Regions from separate parts of the Candidatus Pelagibacter sp. HTCC7211 genome, predicted to be linked through region 2. Evidence: riboswitches for the same ligand, from Rfam matches in the RefSeq annotation. Region 2 holds a riboswitch; the other holds the start of a gene.
The links. A riboswitch is a leader RNA that binds a small molecule or an ion and turns the genes downstream of it on or off. The one in region 2 is predicted to bind glycine.
Positions count from the first base shown of each region.

Region 1 (10,099 bases), 510 kb from region 2:
GGAGTTTACTGTTATTCAGCCGAAACATTAGAAAAATTTGTAAAACTAGAACAATCTCAAAATGAAATTAAAAATAGATTAGAACAATTAAGAGCATTAGATAATAATATCGAAATAAATGTTTCTTTAGCTAAATCATCACCGATAGGAGTTGATACTGAAGAAGATTATCTAGCCTTAAAAAAAATTATGGAATATAAAGCCTAATGTCAAAAATATATTTTCAGGGTACTTTTGGAGCATATTCTCATTTAGCTGCTTTATCAGTTGATCCTGATGCAGAAATATTACCATGTAAAACTTTTGATGATTGTTTTAATAAAGCAAGTTCAGAAGCTGAGTGTAAAATAATTATCCCAGAGTCTAATAGAATTACAGGAAATATTGGCATAGAATATTTAATCTTTAAACATAGACTCAATATTTACGAAGAGCATTTTCAAAAAATTGAACATAATTTATTAGGACAACCTGGTGCAAAGCTAAGTGATATAAAAGAAGTATATTCTCATGCTCAAGGATTATCTCAATGCTCAAAATTTATAAAAGATAATAATATAACAGAGCATATCAGAGCTGATACTGCAGGCTCTGCAGAAATGATTTCTAAAACTAAAGATATTAAGCAAGCAGCAATAGCTTCTTCTTTAAGTGCTGAAATTTATGGTTTAAGCGTAATAAAAAAAAATATTGAAAATGAAAATGGCAACTTAACAAGATTTTTAATTATGGGTAAAAATATTTCACAACCAGAATTTGGAGATAAAAAATACATCACTTCTTTTTTATTTAAATTAAAAAGTAAACCAGCTGCACTTTATCAATCATTAGGAGGCTTCGCAATTAATGGAGTTAATTTAACAAAATTACAGAGCTATCCAGAAAAGAATACTTTTGACTCATTCTTTTTCTTATGTGAATTAGATGGTCATATCGAAGATTCAAAAGTTCAAAAATCCTTAGAAGAGCTTGGGCTTCATTGCGAAGATTTTCACGTTCTAGGTGTTTTTGAAGCAGATAAGTTAAGAGAAAAAAATAATTAATCTTTTCTTGTGGAATAGAAATTATAACTGCTATAATAGTTTTGGAGGCTAGAGGTGGATGCTGCTTGAACCCGACCAGATCTTAACGGAAGCAGTCGTAGAGACAGTTATTCAGGTTCTAGTCTCCTTAAAATAAACAAAATGAACAATAACTCAAAAGTATTAGCATTAAAATATAGACCACAAGTTTTTGATGATCTTATTGGCCAAGAAGTTGTGGCTGAAACTATAACTAATTCCATTAAAGCAGATAAAATTCCTAATGCATATTTATTCACTGGAATAAGAGGAATTGGCAAAACTACGACTGCCAGAATTGTTGCTAAGGGGCTTAACTGTTCTAAAGGAATTGAAAATTTATGTAAAAAAGATTTATGCGAAAATTGTAAATCAATAGCCGATGCAAGTCACATTGATGTACTTGAAATGGATGCAGCTAGCAAAACTGGTGTTGATGATGTCAGAGATTTAATTGAATTCTCTAGATATGGGCCCACTTCTGCAAAATATAAGATATTTATAATTGATGAAGTGCACATGTTAAGCAAACAAGCATTTAATGCTTTGTTAAAAACACTAGAAGAGCCACCAGCATATCTTAAATTTATTTTTGCAACTACAGAAATTAAAAAAATACCAATTACTGTGGTGTCAAGATGTCAAAGATTTGATTTATCTAGAATTAAATCAACAGAATTATTTGAATTTATAAAAAAGATTAAAGATAAAGAGAATGGCAACGTATCAGATGAAGCTTTAAAATTAATTGTTAAAATATCCGAGGGATCTGTAAGAGATGCGCTATCTTTATTGGATAGAGGTCTACTAAGTTTAGAGCAAAATACTGAATTAGATTTAAATGCTGCACAAAAAATTTTTGGATATTTTGATAAATCTCAATTAATAAATTTATTTGAATTAATACTTAAAGGAGAAGAGAAAAAAGTTATTAATATTTACAGAAAAATTTATGATCAGGGGGTTGAGCCAAAAGTATTTATTAATGATTTTTTAGAAATACTTTATTATTACAAAAATATAAATTCATTATCTCTAGAAAGTACAAATTTTTCACTTAACGATGAAGAGTTTTCAAAAATTAAAGAAATTTCTAATCAAGTAAACTCAGAAATTTTAATTTTATTTTGGCAGTTTGCTGTATCTTCACTTGAAGAATTAGACATTGTCTCTAACCAGCATCTGTCTATAGAAATGTTTTTGATAAGATTGATGCATTTAAGTTCAATTAAGTTAAAGCAAGATACTAAAAAAGAGCAAACAAGCCACAATATAGATGATCGAATCCAGAAAAAAAAAAAAGAAAATGAATTTGATGATAATTCAAGAGTTATAAATCAAATAAAAAATGTAGCCCAAGAAGAAAAACACAAACCTGATGTGAAACAAGAAGTTGAAGCGATTGATAAAAATTTGATAAATTCATTTGAAGACCTTCTTGATATCTGTACTCAAAAAAAAGAAATTAAACTAAAATATGAATTAGAAAAAAATGTAAATCTTGTAAAATTTGAGAGAAATAGAATTGAAATTTCTTTTAATGATAACTTAGATAAAGATTTTGTAAAAGATCTTTCCTCAAAACTTTTTGAATGGACTTCTGAAAGATGGATTATTACCTTCAGTAAATCTAAAGGTGAGATGTCAATTAAAGAAAAACAAAAGAATAGAAAAGATAAATTGATTAATGAGGTTAAAAGTTCAGAGACTTATCAGATGGTAATGGAAAAATTTCCTGATGCAGAACTTATTGACGTTAAATTAAATGGAAAAGAAGAGGATAAAAATGACTGATTTTACAAAGATTTTGGATAAAGCAAAGGAATTAGAGGCAAAAATGAAAGAGAGCCAAGAAAAAATTAAGGAGATTAAAGCTGAGGGAGTTTCAGGCTCTAATTCAGTTAAAATAACTCTTGATGGTGAGGGTGAGATGCAAAAAATTGAATTATCTGATGAAATTATTAAAGAAGATAAGGCAATAATTGAAGATTTAATTGTTGCTGCTCATAATAGCGCAAAATCACAGTTGAAAACAAAGACCACAGAAGAGATTTCAAAAGCTACGGGAGGCTTCGGAATTCCTGGTTTTAAATGGCCGTTATAATTAATGCAAAATATTAACGAGATTGAGGAATTAATAAAGTTAATTTCAAAGCTTCCTGGTCTAGGCCCTAAATCAGCAAAAAGAATTGTTTTAAAATTGATTAACAATAGAGACGAGTTGGTTAAGCCATTGGCAAGCACGTTGGACCAAGTTTATAAAAATGTAACAAGATGCAATTTTTGTGGATCATTAAAATCAAATTTAAGTGGATGTATTAATTGTGAAAATTCAAAAGAAAAATATAATAAAATTTGTGTAGTAGAAGATATTGCAGACCAATGGTCAATTGAAAATTCGAATATTTTTCAAGGATATTTTCATATTTTGGGTGGAACTATTTCCTCTGTAGGTCAAAGAAAAGAAGATCTTTTAATTAACTCATTAGTAGAGAGGGTTAATAAAGAGGGTATAGAGGAAGTTATACTTGCAACTAGTGCAACTGTTGAGGGACAAACTACCGCATACTATATCCAAGATAGTTTAAAAAATACTAGTGCTAAAGTTACTAAATTAGCCCAAGGATTACCAGTTGGTGGTGAAATTGAAAATTTAGATGATGGAACTTTATTTTCTGCTTTTAAAAATAGAGCAAATTTAAATTCTAATTCTGATTAATTTTTTTTTTAAGCCTATTTAAATGCAGCAAAGGTTCTGTATATCCTGAGGGCTGTTCTTTACCACTAAAAACTAAATCACATGCAGTTTTAAAAGCTAATGACCTATCAAAGTCGTCACTCATCCTGACATATTTGTCATCACTTTTATTTTGATTATCAACAATTTTTGCCATCTCTTTCATTATTCCTAAAACTTGTAATTTAGTAGTAATTCCATGATGTATCCAGTTAGCAATATGCTGTGAAGATATTCTTAAAGTTGCTCTATCTTCCATTAGACCAATATTATTTATATCTGGAACTTTTGAACAACCTACACCTTGATCTATCCATCTTACCACATAACCTAACAATGTTTGTGCTGAGTTAGAAATTTCACTATTAATTTCTTCAATCGACCAGTTAGGTCTATTTGCAACTGGAATTGTTAAAAGGTCATCAAGTTTTGCTTTTTCTCTTTTAATTATATTTTTTTGTTGATCAAAAATATCTATTTCATGATAGTGTAATGCATGTAGGGCTGCTGCTGTAGGAGATGGTACCCAAGCACAATTTGCACCTGCTTTTAAGTGACCTGTTTTTTGCTCCATCATATCTTTCATTTTATCTGGCATTGCCCACATTCCTTTACCAATTTGAGCCTTCCCTGAAAGACCACATTTTAAACCAACATCAACGTTATTATTTTCGTATGCTAAGATCCATTTAGAGGATTTCATTTCTCCTTTTTTAATCATTGGTCCTGCTTCCATCGAAGTATGCATTTCATCTCCAGTTCTATCTAAAAAACCTGTATTGATAAAAAATACTCTATTTTTTAGTGTTCTTATGCATTCTTTTAGGTTGGATGAAGTTCTTCTTTCTTCATCCATAATTCCGATTTTACAAGTGTATTTATCTAATCCTAAAACTTCCTCAACTTTAGAAAATATCAAATCAGTAAATTCAGTTTCCTCTGGTCCATGCATTTTTGGTTTAACTATATAAATGGATCCAGTTCTAGAATTATTTTTATTTTTAAGATCATGAAGTGCAGCAGCAACAGTTATAAAGGCATCCATTATACCTTCTGGGACTTCATTACCATTACTGAGAATTATTGATGGGTTTGTCATTAAATGTCCAACATTTCTTATCAATAAGAGACTTCTTCCATGAAGTTTAAGGCCTTTACCTTCTTTTGATATGTAGCTTCTGTTTGGATTTAATTTTCTTTCAAGTAGTTTACCTCCTTTTTCAAATTGAGTTTTTAGATTACCTTTCATTAAACCCAACCAGTTCCTGTAGCAAATAACTTTATCCGCAGCATCTACTGCCGCAACGCTATCTTCGTTGTCACATATTGTAGACACAGCAGACTCTAAAATTATATCACTAATACCCGCATAATCTTGTTGAGCACTAAAAGCTCTTCGATCTCTTAAAATTTCTATATGTAAGTTATTATTTTTCAAGATAATTGCCGATGGGTTATCTGCTTCACCTCTATGACCAATAAATTTTTCTTCATCTACTAAATCAAATGTTTCAACTCCTTTTAATGCTTTAAAACTTCCTTCTTTGACTGCTACAGTAGTAATTTTATTCCAGCTCATATCCTTCAAAGGAAAATATTTATTTAAAAAGTCTCTACCATATTTAATAACCATTTCTCCTCTTAAAGGGTCATATCTTTCAGAAACACTATCTTCAGATTGTTCTATCACATCAGTCCCATATAAACTGTCATAGAGACTCATCCATCTTGCATTAGCTGCGTTCAATGCATAACGTGAGTTCATAATTGGTACAACTAATTGTGGTCCTGCAATTTTTGTGATTTCATCGTCTACATTTTTTGTGTCTATTGAAAAATCTGGGCCTTCTTCTTTTAAGTAGCCGATCTCAACCAAAAATTTTTTGTATTCAATTAAATTGAATTCATTAGATTTATTCTTAATATGCCATGCATCAATTTTTTTTTGTAAAGTTTCTCTAAAATTAATTAATTGTTTATTTTTTGGTTCAAGCTCCTCAATAGTTCTTTCAAAACCAAGCCAAAAATCATCACTAGAAATATTTGTGTCTTTCAATAGTTCATCTTTAACAAATCTAGATAAACTCTCTGAAACTTTTAGTTTGTTAATGTTAATATATTTTTCTTGCATAGCACTAATATTTACCCCATCTGTATTTTTGCCTGAGAGTTTTGCTCCTTCGGCGGAAATTAATCTCTTTCCAGAGTGTTATGCGTTTAACGGTCCTTTTGCCTGAGAGTTTCCGGGGTGGTTGCTCCTTCGGCGCTAATAAGCTTATCAGTCTCTCCCGATATACAAATTTTATCTTTAAAAAAAATTTAAGTCAATTGATAACATTTACAAAGGATATTCATCATCACTTTATTGCCTTTTTTATATTTTAATTGTCCGATATAAATTAATTATGAAAAATTATCTTAATTTTGAAAATGATATTAAAAATTTAGAGAGTGAAATTGAAAAACTAAAAGATCCCTTTAATCAAGAGGGTTTATCTGAAGTCGACACTCAAAAAATATCAAATACGCAAGCTGAATTAGATAAAAAATTAAAGGATATTTACTCAAATTTAGACCCTTGGCAAACCACTATGGTTGCTAGACATGAAGATAGGCCTAAATCGAAATTTTTTATAGATAATTTATTTGATGATTTTATCTCTTTATCTGGAGATAGATATTACGGTGAAGATAAATCAGTATTAACTGGTTTTGCAAAATTCAATGGACAATCAGTATTGGTAATTGGACAAGAAAAAGGTGAAAATTTAGAGAGTAGAATTGAAAGAAATTTTGGGATGATGAGACCAGAAGGTTACCGAAAAACAATTAGGCTAATGAATTTGGCAAATAAATTTAATATTCCAATAATCTCTTTTATAGACACTCCAGGAGCATATCCAGGAGTTGGTGCTGAAGAAAGAGGTCAGGCGGAGGCAATTGCAAAATCAATTGAATGCTGTATGGAACTTAAAGTTCCAACACTTGCTATTATAATTGGTGAAGGCGGATCTGGAGGGGCGATAGCTTTAGCATCATCTAGTAAAGTAATAATGTTAGAAAATGCTATTTATTCTGTAATATCACCAGAAGGATGTGCAACAATTTTATGGAGAGATCCAAAAAAAATGCTAGATGCCGCAAAGGCCATGAAATTATCAGCTAAAGATTTATTAGAACTTCAGGTTATAGATGAAATAATTCAAGAGCCATTAGGGGGAGCCCATAGAGATAGAGATTTAATATTAGACAATTTAAGAAATTCGATATCTAAAAATTTAGAATATTTTAAAGATTTATCCTCCGAGGAAATCATGAGTGAAAGAAAAAATAAATTTTTAAAGATTGGAAGAAATAAAGGATTTATAAGTAATTCAGAGGACATAAGTACGCTTACAATAAAAGAAAATAATATTGTAGAAATTTTAAAATCTAAAAAAATACTTATTGGAGCTTCTGTCTCAGGCTTTATCTTACTTGTTTTAGTATTTGCTTTATTTTAATTAACTTTATAAAGCTCCACAACAATGTTTGAATTTTTTTCCAGAGCCACAATAACAAGGTTCATTTCTTCCAATTTTTTTACCTTTTTTTATTTGGTCTAACATACTATTTTTATTTTCTTGTTCTGGTGCTTGTTCAGTTAAAACTTTCAAATTCATTAGTATGGTTACGAAATCTAACTTTAATTTTTCTAAAAGATTTGAAAATAGTTCAAAAGCCTCTTTTTTATACTCAATTAAAGGATCTCTTTGCCCATACGATCTAAGACCTATTACTTGTCTTAGTTGCTCTAAATATTGTATGTGAGACTTCCAATTTAGATCTATTGATTGAAGAAATATTCTTTTTTCGATTTCTTTTGCATGATCTTCACCAAGTAAATTTATTCTATCGTTTCGTGATTCTTTAAATTTATTTAAAATTTTTTCTTTAATTTCATTATCACTAGATGAAATTAACTCTTTAAATTCATTTTCTTCAAAACTTTTTCCAACAATTTGTCTTAATCGATTTGAGAATTCATTACTTTTAGGATTTGATAATTTTTGAATTTTTAATTTCACAATATCTTGGGAAATTTCTTTCAAAAATTCGTCTGAATATTCAAAAATATTTTTACTATTCATTGCATTTTTTCTTTGTGAAAATACAACGTGTCTTTGATCATTTAAGACATTATCAAACTTAATTAGAGTTTTTCTTATATCAAAATTTCTAGCTTCAACTTTTTGTTGTGCTCTCTCTAATGCTTTATTAATCCATGGATGATCAATACTCTCTCCATCTTTTAGTCCTAATTTTTCGAGCATATTATTCATAGACTCTGAACCAAAAATCCTCATTAAATCATCTTCTAAACTTACATAAAAAATAGAACTACCTTCATCTCCTTGACGACCAGCCCTTCCTCTTGCCTGATTATCAACTCTTCGAGACTCCATTCTTTCTGTACCAATAACAAACAATCCACCCAATGTTTTAATCTTAGCCTTATCAATTTTTAATTGATCATCTTGAATAGATCCTTTCTTGCCTCCTAATTGAATATCTACGCCTCTTCCAGAAATGCTGGTTGTAATTATTACCGAATTTTCCTTACCAGCATTTGCAATAATTTCTGCTTCATTTGCATGATTTTTTGCATTTAAGACAACATGTTTAATATTTTTTTTACTAAGTAATTTTGAATAAATTTCTGATTTATTTATACTTGATGTAAATATTAAAATTGGTTGTCCTAAATTATGACACTCAACAATCCTTTCAATAATTGCATCATTTTTTTCACCTTCAGTTCTAAAAATTTGATCATTGTAATCTTTTCTGATCATTTCATTATTTGTAGGTATCACTACTACTGGCAAATTATAAATTTCAAAAAATTCCTCTGATTCTGTTGCGGCTGTTCCCGTACATCCTGACATTTTTTTATAAAGTTTAAAATAATTTTGATAGGTTATCGAAGCTAAAGTTTGATTTTCTGCCTGAATAGTAATTTTTTCTTTTGCTTCTAATGCTTGATGTAATCCATCACCAAATCTTCTTCCCTCTAAAATTCTACCGGTAAGTTCATCAATTATCTTAAGACTTTCATCTTTAACAATATAATCTTTACCTTTTTCAAATAAATGATTTGCACGTAATGCTTGATTTACATGATGAACTAGACCTAAATTTTCTGGATCATAAAAATTATTATTTTTCAAAATACCCGCATCAGAAAAAATTTTTTCTACATTATTAATTCCATCATTGGTTAAAAGAATACCTCTATCTTTTTCATCAATTTCGTAATCTTTATCATTTAGTTGTTTTACAAGTTTATCTATTGCAAGATATTGAGCTGTTTTATCATCTGCTGATCCTGAAATAACAAGTGGAGTTCTAGCTTCATCAATTAAGCAGGAATCAATTTCATCAACAATTGAAAAGGCATGCTCTCTCTGAACCATTTCGGCCTCTGAAAATTTCATATTATCTCTTAAATAATCAAAACCTAACTCACTATTAGTTGCATAGGTTATGTCACAGCTATAGTTTTTCTTTCTATCTTCATCATTTTGGTCATTATTGATGTAGCCCGAGGTTAGGCCAAGAAAATTATATATTTGTCCCATATCGATCGAGTCTCTTTTTGCGAGATAATCATTTACAGTTACTATATGAACTCCTTTTTCAGTCAGTGCATTAAGATATGCGGCTAATGTAATTGTTAAAGTCTTACCTTCCCCAGTCCTCATTTCTGCAATTTTACCCTCGTGCAAAACAACACCACCAATTATTTGAACATCAAAGTGTCTTTCATTTCGAGTTCGTCTAGAAGCCTCCCTAACCAATGCAAAAGCTTCAGGTAAAATTTCATCCAATTTTTTTCCATTTTTAATTTGATCTTTAAAAGCAGATGTTTTTTTAGGAAAATCTAAATCATCTAAATTTTTGAATTCATCTTCTAAAGAGTTAATTTTTGTTACAATATTTGAAATTCTATCTAACTCTTTTTGATTACTAGATTTGATGAATTTAGAAATTAAATTTAATGGATTAAACATGTATATTTGATTTATTGTTTACTTATATTGTTTAATATATGTATTAAATAATTATTTTAAACATTATGGGAATTAATTTATCAAATTTTTTATCTTCAAAATCAAAAAACACCAGAATGATTGATTTTCAAGACTTAGAGCATGTAGATGGTTTATCAATTTCTGTTGGTAGTGCAAATCTTTACAAAGATAACAGAGATGATCTAGCAATGTTTTATTTTAGAGATGGCGCTAATCATGCGTCTGTT
Region 1 is NZ_DS995298.1:57,953-68,051, reverse strand. It holds gene kdsB (3-deoxy-manno-octulosonate cytidylyltransferase) at 1-207, shown strand, start outside; gene PB7211_RS00335 (prephenate dehydratase domain-containing protein) at 207-1,043, shown strand; gene dnaX (DNA polymerase III subunit gamma/tau) at 1,185-2,855, shown strand; gene PB7211_RS00325 (YbaB/EbfC family nucleoid-associated protein) at 2,848-3,165, shown strand; gene recR (recombination mediator RecR) at 3,169-3,780, shown strand; gene PB7211_RS00315 (malate synthase G) at 3,767-5,929, opposite strand; glycine riboswitch at 6,010-6,099, opposite strand; gene PB7211_RS00310 (acetyl-CoA carboxylase carboxyltransferase subunit alpha) at 6,204-7,301, shown strand; gene secA (preprotein translocase subunit SecA) at 7,308-9,851, opposite strand; gene argJ (bifunctional glutamate N-acetyltransferase/amino-acid acetyltransferase ArgJ) at 9,917-10,099, shown strand, end outside.
Region 1: it holds a riboswitch for glycine, as region 2 does, so the genes downstream of both, PB7211_RS00315 (malate synthase G) here and gcvT (glycine cleavage system aminomethyltransferase GcvT) in region 2, are expected to answer to the same signal.

Region 2 (10,099 bases):
GCACTTGAATAAGTTAGTGTTTCGTCTAGCCATAAAGAAAAAAAATCATTTCCAAGATCATAATGCTTTGCAATATTTGCTTTACTCCTACTTTTTGTATTTTTGACAAATTTATTTTTAATAAAATTAAGGAATTTAAGATCTAATATTCCAGAAAATTTATGGACAATGTCTATATTTCTAGCTGTAAATTCAATTAAATTAGATAAATTATCAGTTTCAAATTCATCTCGCATATAACACTCAGCAAACCCTACGCTTCCTTTTTTTATCAAATTAAAATTTAATGCTGGATTTTTAATTTTTATAGTTGCTTTTAATTTTTGATCTGGGTTACCAAATTTTAAGATTTGACCTGAAAAAGTTGTTATTTCTATGTAACCATAAACAACTTTATTGAGAATACTAAAAACTATTTTATCTGCTATAGTATGTAAAATCATCAATTCTCAATCGTAATATTATTCTTACTTTTAATATTTTTTTTAATGAATTTAATTCCTTTTATCCACAATTTAAACGCTTCATAATGTATCGCTAATATAATTTTAAAGGTCATTATTGGATGTTTTATGTATGATTTAAGTAAATACTTTGAGTTTAAATCAGTTCTTGCACCCTCTTGGGAAGCAAATAAAATCTTACCTTCACTATCATATTGATCAATTACAACTGATATTTTATTTCCTGGTTTTAATATTCTAAAAAAATAATTGCATTTCATTTCAATAAAAGGAGATACATGAAATTTTTTTGAACAATTGTTTTGAATTAAATTATTATCTTCCTCAACTCTAAATATATAAGTATGTTGTTCACCAAATGTATTTTTAACTTCATACAAAATTGCAATAAGTTGTTTGCTTTGATTGTATACGTAAAATACACTCAAAGGATTGAATACAAATCCAAAAATTCTTGGGTAACATAATAATTTAATACTTATATTTTCTGTAGGAATTTTATTTTTTTCTAAATTTTTATTTACCCACTCTATCAAGGAGGTTCCATTTCTATCACCATGATCTTTGTCATAGAAACTGACTAAATTAAATCTATTATAGGAAAAAAGATTAATTTTTTTATCTAACTGATCTAATTCAGATAGATCTATTAGTAATGAAAAAACATTGTATTTAAAATAATGAACTTTTGGTTTAAATCTTTTGTGAATAACATGACCGTTGTAAATTGAAGAATTAATCATTTAAGGTTTTAAGCATTTCAATAGAAGATTTTATGCCATCTTCATGAAATCCGTAACCAAAATAACTGCCCGCGTATAAAGTATTGTTAATATTTTGAATTGATCTTAATTTTGACTGATTTTCTAACGCTTTTTGATCATAATAAGGATGAGTAAAATCTATTGTATTATAAATCAGATCAGGATTGATATTGAAAAAAGGATTTATAGTTAAAAAAATATTCTTATCTACTTTGAGGTTTTGTAATTGATTTAGCCAATAAGTGACTGAAGATTGTTGATTATTTTTTGGATTTAACGAAGAATTCCAAGAACACCAGGCTTTTCTATTTTTTGGCATTGAACTTTCATCCGAATGAATGACTGCTTTATTTTTTCTATATTTAAAATTACTTAAAATTTCTTTCTCTTGAGTTGTTAAATCTAAAACAATATTTAAAGTTTCATCTGCGTGAGAAGCGAGCACTACTTTATCATAAGTAAAAAATTCATTCTCAGATCCATAATAAACTTTTACTAGATTGTTTTCTCTTATAACTTTATTTATTTCATAGTTTTTAAAATATTCCCCACTTATACTTGATAGAATTTTATTCACATATGTTTTGCTCCTATTAGAAACTGTGTACCATTGTGGACGATTTTTAAGTTTGAATAATCCATGGTTTTTAAAAAAATTTAGAAAAAAAACCATTGGCATTTGAGAGGCCTCATAAGGAGGCATTGACCATATTGCTGAAACCATAGGAATTATATGATAATCAACAAAGAATTTTGATTTTTTTATTTTTTTTAAATATTCTCCAAGCGTAATGTGTTTGTCTAGATTGTTAGCATCTAAATTTTCACAATTTTTATAAAAATTTAAGATTTCAAAAAACATTTTAACAAATTTGATATTAAACAAATTTTGTCGATTAGAAAAAATACCGTTTAAGCCTTTGCCACAATATTCAATATTACTTTCTTTGACTGTAACTGAAAATGACATGTCACTTTTTTCAATTTTAACATCATTTTCATCAAAAAATTTTATTAAATTTGGATATGTGACTTTATTAAAAACCATAAAACCAATATCAACTGCAACTTTTTCCTTTTCGCTATAAACAACATCAAGAGTATAAGAATGTCCACCAAATCGATCTTGCTTTTCAAACAAATCAACTTTATGTTTTTTTGATAAATAATAGGCTGAACTTAATCCTGATATACCTGACCCAATAACAGCTATTTTCATTAATTATTATGCTGCATCTTCTTTAAACTCATCCATACTAGGACAAGTACAAAAAATATTTTTATCTCCGTATACATTATCCACTCTTGCTACGGGAGGCCAAAATTTATTTGTTTTTAAGAATTTTGCTGGATATGCAGCTTGCTCTCTTGAGTATTTATGACTCCATTCATCTGAAGCTAATTCAATATCAGTATGTGGTGCATTTTTAATTGGATTATCGACTTTATCAAATTTACCTGACTTGATCATGTCTATTTCAGATTTAATATTAATTAAAGTATCACAAAATCTATCCAGTTCAGATAAGCTCTCGCTTTCTGTTGGCTCGATCATCATTGTACCAGCTACTGGCCATGACATTGTTGGTGCATGAAATCCATAATCTATCAATCTTTTAGCTATATCTTCCTCGGTAATACCCGTTTCACTTTTAATAGATCGAATGTCAATTATGCATTCATGAGCCACATTTCCGTTTGAGCCTTTATAAAGAATTGGATAATGGTTTTTAAGTCTATGGGCTATATAATTTGCATTCAATATTGCAACTTGTGTGGCTAGTTTTAAACCTTGAGATCCCATCATTTTTATATACATCCAAGAAATTGATAAAATACTTGAGCTTCCCCATGGTGCTGCTGAAACTGATCCAATTCCTGTAGCAGGTCCACAATCTTTAACAACTGGATGATTTGGTAGATAAACTTGTAAATGTTTTTTACATGCTATCGGTCCCATTCCTGGTCCTCCTCCACCATGTGGTATACAGAACGTTTTATGCAAATTTATATGACAAACATCTGGACCAAAATTACCAGGTCTTGCTATACCAACAAGCGCATTTAAGTTTGCACCATCCATGTAAACTTGTCCACCATGTTCGTGAATTAATTTACATATATCAGTTATTTTTTCCTCAAATACACCATGAGTAGATGGGTATGTGACCATTAATGCTCCAAGGTTTTCAGAATGTGTTTCAGCTTTTTTCTTTAAATCTTCAAAATCAACATTTCCTTCTTTGTCACAATCAACTACAACCACTTTCATGCCAACCATTTGAGCACTAGCTGGGTTAGTTCCGTGTGCTGAGCTTGGTATTAAACAAATATTTCTATTTTCTTCGCCTCTATCTAAATGATATTTTCTAATTACCATTAATCCTGCATATTCCCCTTGAGCACCTGCATTAGGCTGAAGTGAAACTCCAGAAAAACCAGTAATAGATCTTAGCCAATTTTTAAGATCTGTGAACATTGCTCTATATCCTTCCATCTGTTCAATAGGAACAAACGGATGAGGCTCAGCTAATTCTCTCCATGAAATAGGTATCATTTCAGCAGTAGCATTTAATTTCATAGTGCATGAGCCAAGTGCAATCATAGTTCTGTTAAGTGCTATATCTTTATCTTCTAATTTTTTTAAATATCTAAGCATTTCAGTTTCTGAATGATATGAATTAAAAACAGGATGTTCTAAATATTTTGATGTTCTTAATAAATTTTTTGGTAGATTAGGCAAACTTGCAGAAGGATCCTCTCTTTTAATTGACTCCGCTGCATTAAAAATTTTTAATAATTGATTTGCTCTATAAACATTTTTCTTTTCATCAAAAGAAACTGCTAACATTTCAGAATTAACTTTTCTGATGTTTACTTTTTGATCTAGTGCATTTTTATAGATTTGATCAGTTTTTTCTTTAGTAACGATTGTGACTGTGTCAAAGAAATGATCTGAATAAATCTCATATCCTGATTGTTTTAATTTATCTGCAAAGTTTTTAGCTAATTGAGAAACTCGCTCAGCAATAGTACGAATGCCTTCTGGACCATGATATATAGCATATGCTGCTGAAACAATTGCTAACAACGCTTGTGCAGTACAAATATTACTTGTGGCTTTGTCTCTTCTAATATGTTGTTCTCTTGTTTGAAGCGACAATCGGTAAGCTTTATTTCCATGCCTATCAACTGAAACACCAATAATTCTTCCTGGCATTGATCTTTTAAATTCATCTTTAGTCGCAAAGAATGCAGCATGTGGTCCACCATAACCCATTGGAATTCCAAATCTTTGAGAGCTACCTACGGCTATATCTGCACCTAGTTCTCTAGGAGTTTTTAGTAGTGCTAAAGCTAATAAATCAGAGACTAGGACTGCCTTACCGTTTTTTTTATGGATTTTACTTATTGCTTCACTAGGATCTTTGATATCTCCCAAAGTTCCTGGATATTGTAATATTCCGCAAACCAAATCTTCTTTTAATTGATCCAATACTTTATCTTCATCGCCAACTAGTACTTTTAAACCCATTGGTTCTGCTCTTGTTTGAATTACATCTATTGTTTGAGGATGACAATTTTCTGATACAAAAACTAAATTACTATCCTTTTTATTTAATCTGTGACTTAATCCCATGGCCTCTGCAGCTGCTGTTCCTTCATCTAATAAAGACGCATTTGCTATATCCATACCTGTGAAATCAACAATCATTTGTTGAAAATTAAGTAGCATTTCTAATCTACCTTGAGCTACTTCTGGCTGATAAGGTGTATAAGCAGTGTACCAACCTGGATTTTCTAAAATATTTCTTAGAATTACGTATGGAGTGTAAGTTCCATAATAACCCATTCCTATAAAGTTAGAGTAAATTTGATTTTTTTTCGAAATTACTTTTAATTTTCTTAATGCTTCATATTCTGAATTTGACTCACCAATATTTAATTCATCTTTTAATTGGATTTTTTCTGGAACTGTACTTTTGATTAAATCATCTAGTGATTTATAATTAAGTTCCTTCAACATTTTATTTTGATCTTCATCAGAAGGTCCAATGTGTCTTTTTAAAAAATCTTTTTGAGAATTATGTAACATTAGCTTGAGCTCTCCTTTGCAAATTTTTCGTATTCTTCTTTGTTCATAAGGCTATCCATTTCAGATTGATCTTTCATTTTAAGTTTAAAAAACCATGCTGATCCTTCTGGATCTTCATTAATTTTGGAAGGATCATCAACTATAGCTTGATTAGTATCTACTACCTCGCCACTAATTGGAGTATAAACATCGCTTGCAGCTTTTGTAGATTCTACCACCCCTGCAGTACCATCTTTTTCAACATTAGATCCTTTTTCAGGAAGTTCAGCAAAAACTATATCTCCAAGCATTTCTGTTGCATGCTTTGTAATTCCTATTGTAGCTACATCTCCCTCTAAAGTAATCCACTCATGTTCTTTCGAAAATTTTACTTCACTCATTAATTTACTCCTTTCACATAATTTTTTTTATAAAATGGTAATGCACAAATATTTGCTGGATATTTTTTTCCTCTAACCTCAAGCAAAATCTTGGTATCAACTTTTGAAAAATCTTTATCAACATAACCCATCGCTATAGGACCATTTACACTTGGTCCAAACGTTCCACTTGTTATCTCACCGATTTGCGACTCTGTATCATTAAATATTTTAGTTTTTTCTCTAGCAATCAATCTACCTTTAGGTTTAATCCCTACTCTTATTTGATTTGCTCCATCTTGTATTTGGTTCATAATTTTTTCTGATCCAATAAAACCTCCATTTGACAATCTTGATTTTGAGATTGCCCATTTAAGGTTTGCTTCAATTGGTGTTTTATTTAAATTTAGTTCGTGACCATATAAACATAATCCAGCTTCTAATCTCAAGGTATCTCTTGCCCCAAGTCCTATAAGTTGTGCCCCTTTTTCAATTAGATTTTGCACAAATTTTTCAGCTTTATCGTTAGAAATTGATACTTCAAATCCATCTTCACCTGTGTAACCTGATCTAGTGACAAATAATTTTTGATTATCAGAATCAAACCAATTTCCTGACATAAAATTTAGTTGGTCGACCCCATTTATAATTGAGTTTAAAATTTCAACAGACTTAGGTCCCTGAATTGCTATCAATGATCTATTGTTGTCTAAATTCATTTTAAATTTCGTACCTAGAAGATTGGATAAAATCTCAAAATCTTTATCTTTGCATGCAGCATTTAGTATAATTAAATATCCATCTTCAATTTTAGTAATAATTAGATCATCATAAATTCCAGCATCCTCGTTCATTAAAAAACTATACTTAGAACTGTTTTGTTTTAGATTTTTTAAATCTAAAGGAAAAATTTTTTCTAATTCTTCTGTTAAGTTTTCATCACCATATATAAATAGCTGACCCATGTGAGATACATCAAATATTCCAGAATGAAGTCTTGTAAATTTATGTTCCTCAATAATACCTTTGCTGTATTGTATTGGCATCTCATAACCAGCAAACTCTACAAATTTAGCTTGATTGTCTTTGTGTAGATTATTTAGTGAAGTCTTTTTTATTTCCATATTAACTCGTTTTACCCATCTGTATATTTGCCTGAGAGTTTTGCTCCTTCGGCGAGAATTTAATCTCTTTCCAGAGTTAATATGTTACGGTCCTTTTTACCTGAGAGTTTCCTGGGTGGTTGCTCCTTCGGCCGAATGATTTTCCTTAATACTAAGGCTCTATTCTGTCTCCCGTCTGCATCAACACTTATTTATAAATAATGTACTGTTAATATAAATTACCAAAGATTTTACGACTTGTATACATTAAAGAAAGTCTAAGTAAGTGAAGAATGTGACAATAAATATATTAAACTATGTCTTTTTCACAAAAGAAATTAGAGCACCAGCTGTTGTCAAAAATCCAGCTAATGGCAAGATTGCAACTGCATATTTCTTTGGCATATAATTCTCTTTGAACTCAATACCCTGAAAGCTAATTTCGAAATACCACATCTCCCAGTATTTCCCACGCATACCTTCTACAAGTTCAACTCCATAAATCATCAGAACTATACCAATTATCATAATCATTACTTTCCAGAACTGACGTATATATAGCGATATTCTATTTGGTAATTTTTCATAAATTAAATTTAAAGCTATATGCTCATTATCTCTAGCTGTTAAAGAAAGTGCAATAAACATCAACCAAATATTACTTAATACTGTTAGTAGATCTCCCCAAACAGGAGGGTTATTGAAAACATATCGCATGGTGACGTTATAAATAGTGAAGCCAACCATCGCAGCTAAAAAGATTGAGCACATAGCTTCCAATATACGATGGATAGAACGGTCAATGTTGTTTAAAAATTTCAACATATCGCTAACTACTCATTAGGTTTGGAAGAAACATGGTTAATTCAGGAATAACAAGAATAAAAAATAAAAGTAAAAACAGCCCAATTAGATAGGGAATTAATGCAACAGCTACCTTTTCTAGGCGTACCTGTGCTATTGTTGCAGCAGTAAAATACGCAACACCAACAGGTGGTGTCACTGATCCTATTAAAAAGCCAACTATTACAACGATAGCTGCTTGTACTTCAGGAAAGCCAGCTTGAGCCATAACGTTAACTAGCACTGGGCCAACTATGATAATGTTTACCGCTGAGTCCATTACTGTTCCTAGAAGAAAAATGAATAAAATCACTGCTAAAATAAAGATAATAGGAGAATCTGTGAGGCTTAGAAGCCAGCTTTCAAGATCACCTATTGCACCTAAAGATGTAAGTAACCAACTGAAGGGTCCTGATGCAGCTATTATAATAAAAACCATTGCTGAATTACGAAACGCCCGACGAAAAGCACCCGTGCATTCTTTCCATTTAATAGTTCGATAAACGAATACACCTGTTAATAAAGCAACCATTGCTGTGATAGCGCCAGCCTCAACAACTGATGCCACACCGCCCATTACTGAACCCACCAAAACTAAAGGTATGAGAAGAGCGAAAGACGATCTATATAATTCTTTACCGGCTCGACGTATCGAAAATGGTTCATCACTACGCTCAAAATTATATTTGATCGCAAAGTAATGATTAATTATCATGATCACAACGCCTATTAATACACCTGGAATAATCCCAGCAGCAAATAATGCTGCAATAGAAATCTCTGTTGAGTTAGCAAGTACGATCATCATGATACTAGGCGGAATTATCCCTCCTATGGTTGAACTTACGCCTGTAACTGCAGCAGAAAACGCAGCAGGATATCCAGCTTTTTTCATAGCTGGTAAAACTAATGCTCCAACTGTAGCTGTATCTGCTACTACAGAACCATTCATCCCCGCAAAAAACATGCTCACAAGAACATTAACTTGGGCCAACCCTCCTCGTATACGTCCGATTAATGCTCTGCTCAAAGCTACTAAACGGTCTGTAATTGTTGCGCTTGTCATTAACTCACCTGTTAACATAAAGAATGCAATTGCAGTTAATGGCACTGAGTCAATAGCATTAAACATTTGACTAGGGATCAAAACAAGCGGTACAGCGTCGGTAAATAAAATATAAACAAATGGTATAAGAATTAATATGAAGCCAATGGGAGCACCTAATAAGATTAGAAAAAGGAGTACTACGAGTAGAATGATGCTTTCCATAGATACTTATATGTTATGAATTGTTTAAGGTAAAGATCATCTAACTCTTATCGAGCTAAATGATCTTTACACAGTTTTTCTTTGAACGATTTACAGAGCCCCAGCTTTCTCTAACTGAGCTACGAATCCATCCATTCCTTGTTCTAGAAGTACTCTTTTAGCTACTTCTGGTTCAAAAGTACCTTTAGCGTCTAACCAAGCACCAATTGCACCTGCTCTCCACTTAGACATTTCAGCTTCAGTTGGTACATACCACTCTTTAGCAGATGCTTTAATGGCATCTTCACCATTTTTAATCCAAGCATTATCTAACTCGTTAACTTTTTCTCCATAAGCATCAGCTGCCTTGTGTAACCATTTTCTCTGCTGATCAGACAATGCATTGTACTGTTTTGCATCCATCGCTAGAATGTTTCCTGACCACATACCACCAATTTCAGTGAAATATTTTGCTACTTCATGAAGTTTTGCTACGTGCTGCCATGGACTAGCAACATACTGACCTTCAACTACACCTGACTGTAGACCTGAGTATAACTGGCTCCAGTCATAAGGAGTTGGAGTTGCGCCCCAATTTTTAACTAGCATGAACTCAACTGGACTCTTTGTAGTACGCCATTTCAATCCCTTCATATCGTCTGGAACATGAACTGGTTTAGTTGCATTTCCAAGCTGTCTAAATCCACCACTTGAATATACAGAAAGACAAATATGACCAGCGTTTTCAAGAGCAAGTTTACACTGCCTTTCAGCTAACCATTCATCTGATATTCTTTTTGCATCTTCTAGTGATTTGAAAATAAATGGCAAATCGAAAATTGCTAACTCTGGTCCAAAATTACCATAGTTTGCAGTTGAACTAGTCCATAAAGCTATAAGCCCTTGATTGGCTTGTTCACCACATTTTTGTTCAGCGCATAAGCTTTTTTGATAATGTGGTTCAATTTTCATTTTACCACCAGAAGCTTTTGCCAAGGCTGGTATTAATGCTTGATCTATTGCATCACCAATTGGCATACCTAGTCTACCAGTGGTTCCAAGCTTAAGAGTTACCTCTGCATAAGCGGCTTGGGCAAAGAAAGCAATTGCAAACACTTTTAGTAGTGTCTTACAAATTTTTTTAGCAATCATATTATATCCTTTCAATTAAATTAAACATTGTCTAAATATTTTGAATTATAGTAATCTAAATTTACAATT
Region 2 is NZ_DS995298.1:567,787-577,885, reverse strand. It holds gene PB7211_RS03000 (SAM-dependent methyltransferase) at 1-443, opposite strand, end outside; gene PB7211_RS02995 (DUF1365 domain-containing protein) at 443-1,207, opposite strand; gene PB7211_RS02990 (NAD(P)/FAD-dependent oxidoreductase) at 1,200-2,447, opposite strand; gene gcvP (aminomethyl-transferring glycine dehydrogenase) at 2,454-5,324, opposite strand; gene gcvH (glycine cleavage system protein GcvH) at 5,324-5,704, opposite strand; gene gcvT (glycine cleavage system aminomethyltransferase GcvT) at 5,704-6,807, opposite strand; glycine riboswitch at 6,817-6,891, opposite strand; gene PB7211_RS02970 (TRAP transporter small permease) at 7,102-7,611, opposite strand; gene PB7211_RS02965 (TRAP transporter large permease) at 7,616-8,899, opposite strand; gene PB7211_RS02960 (TRAP transporter substrate-binding protein) at 8,990-10,030, opposite strand.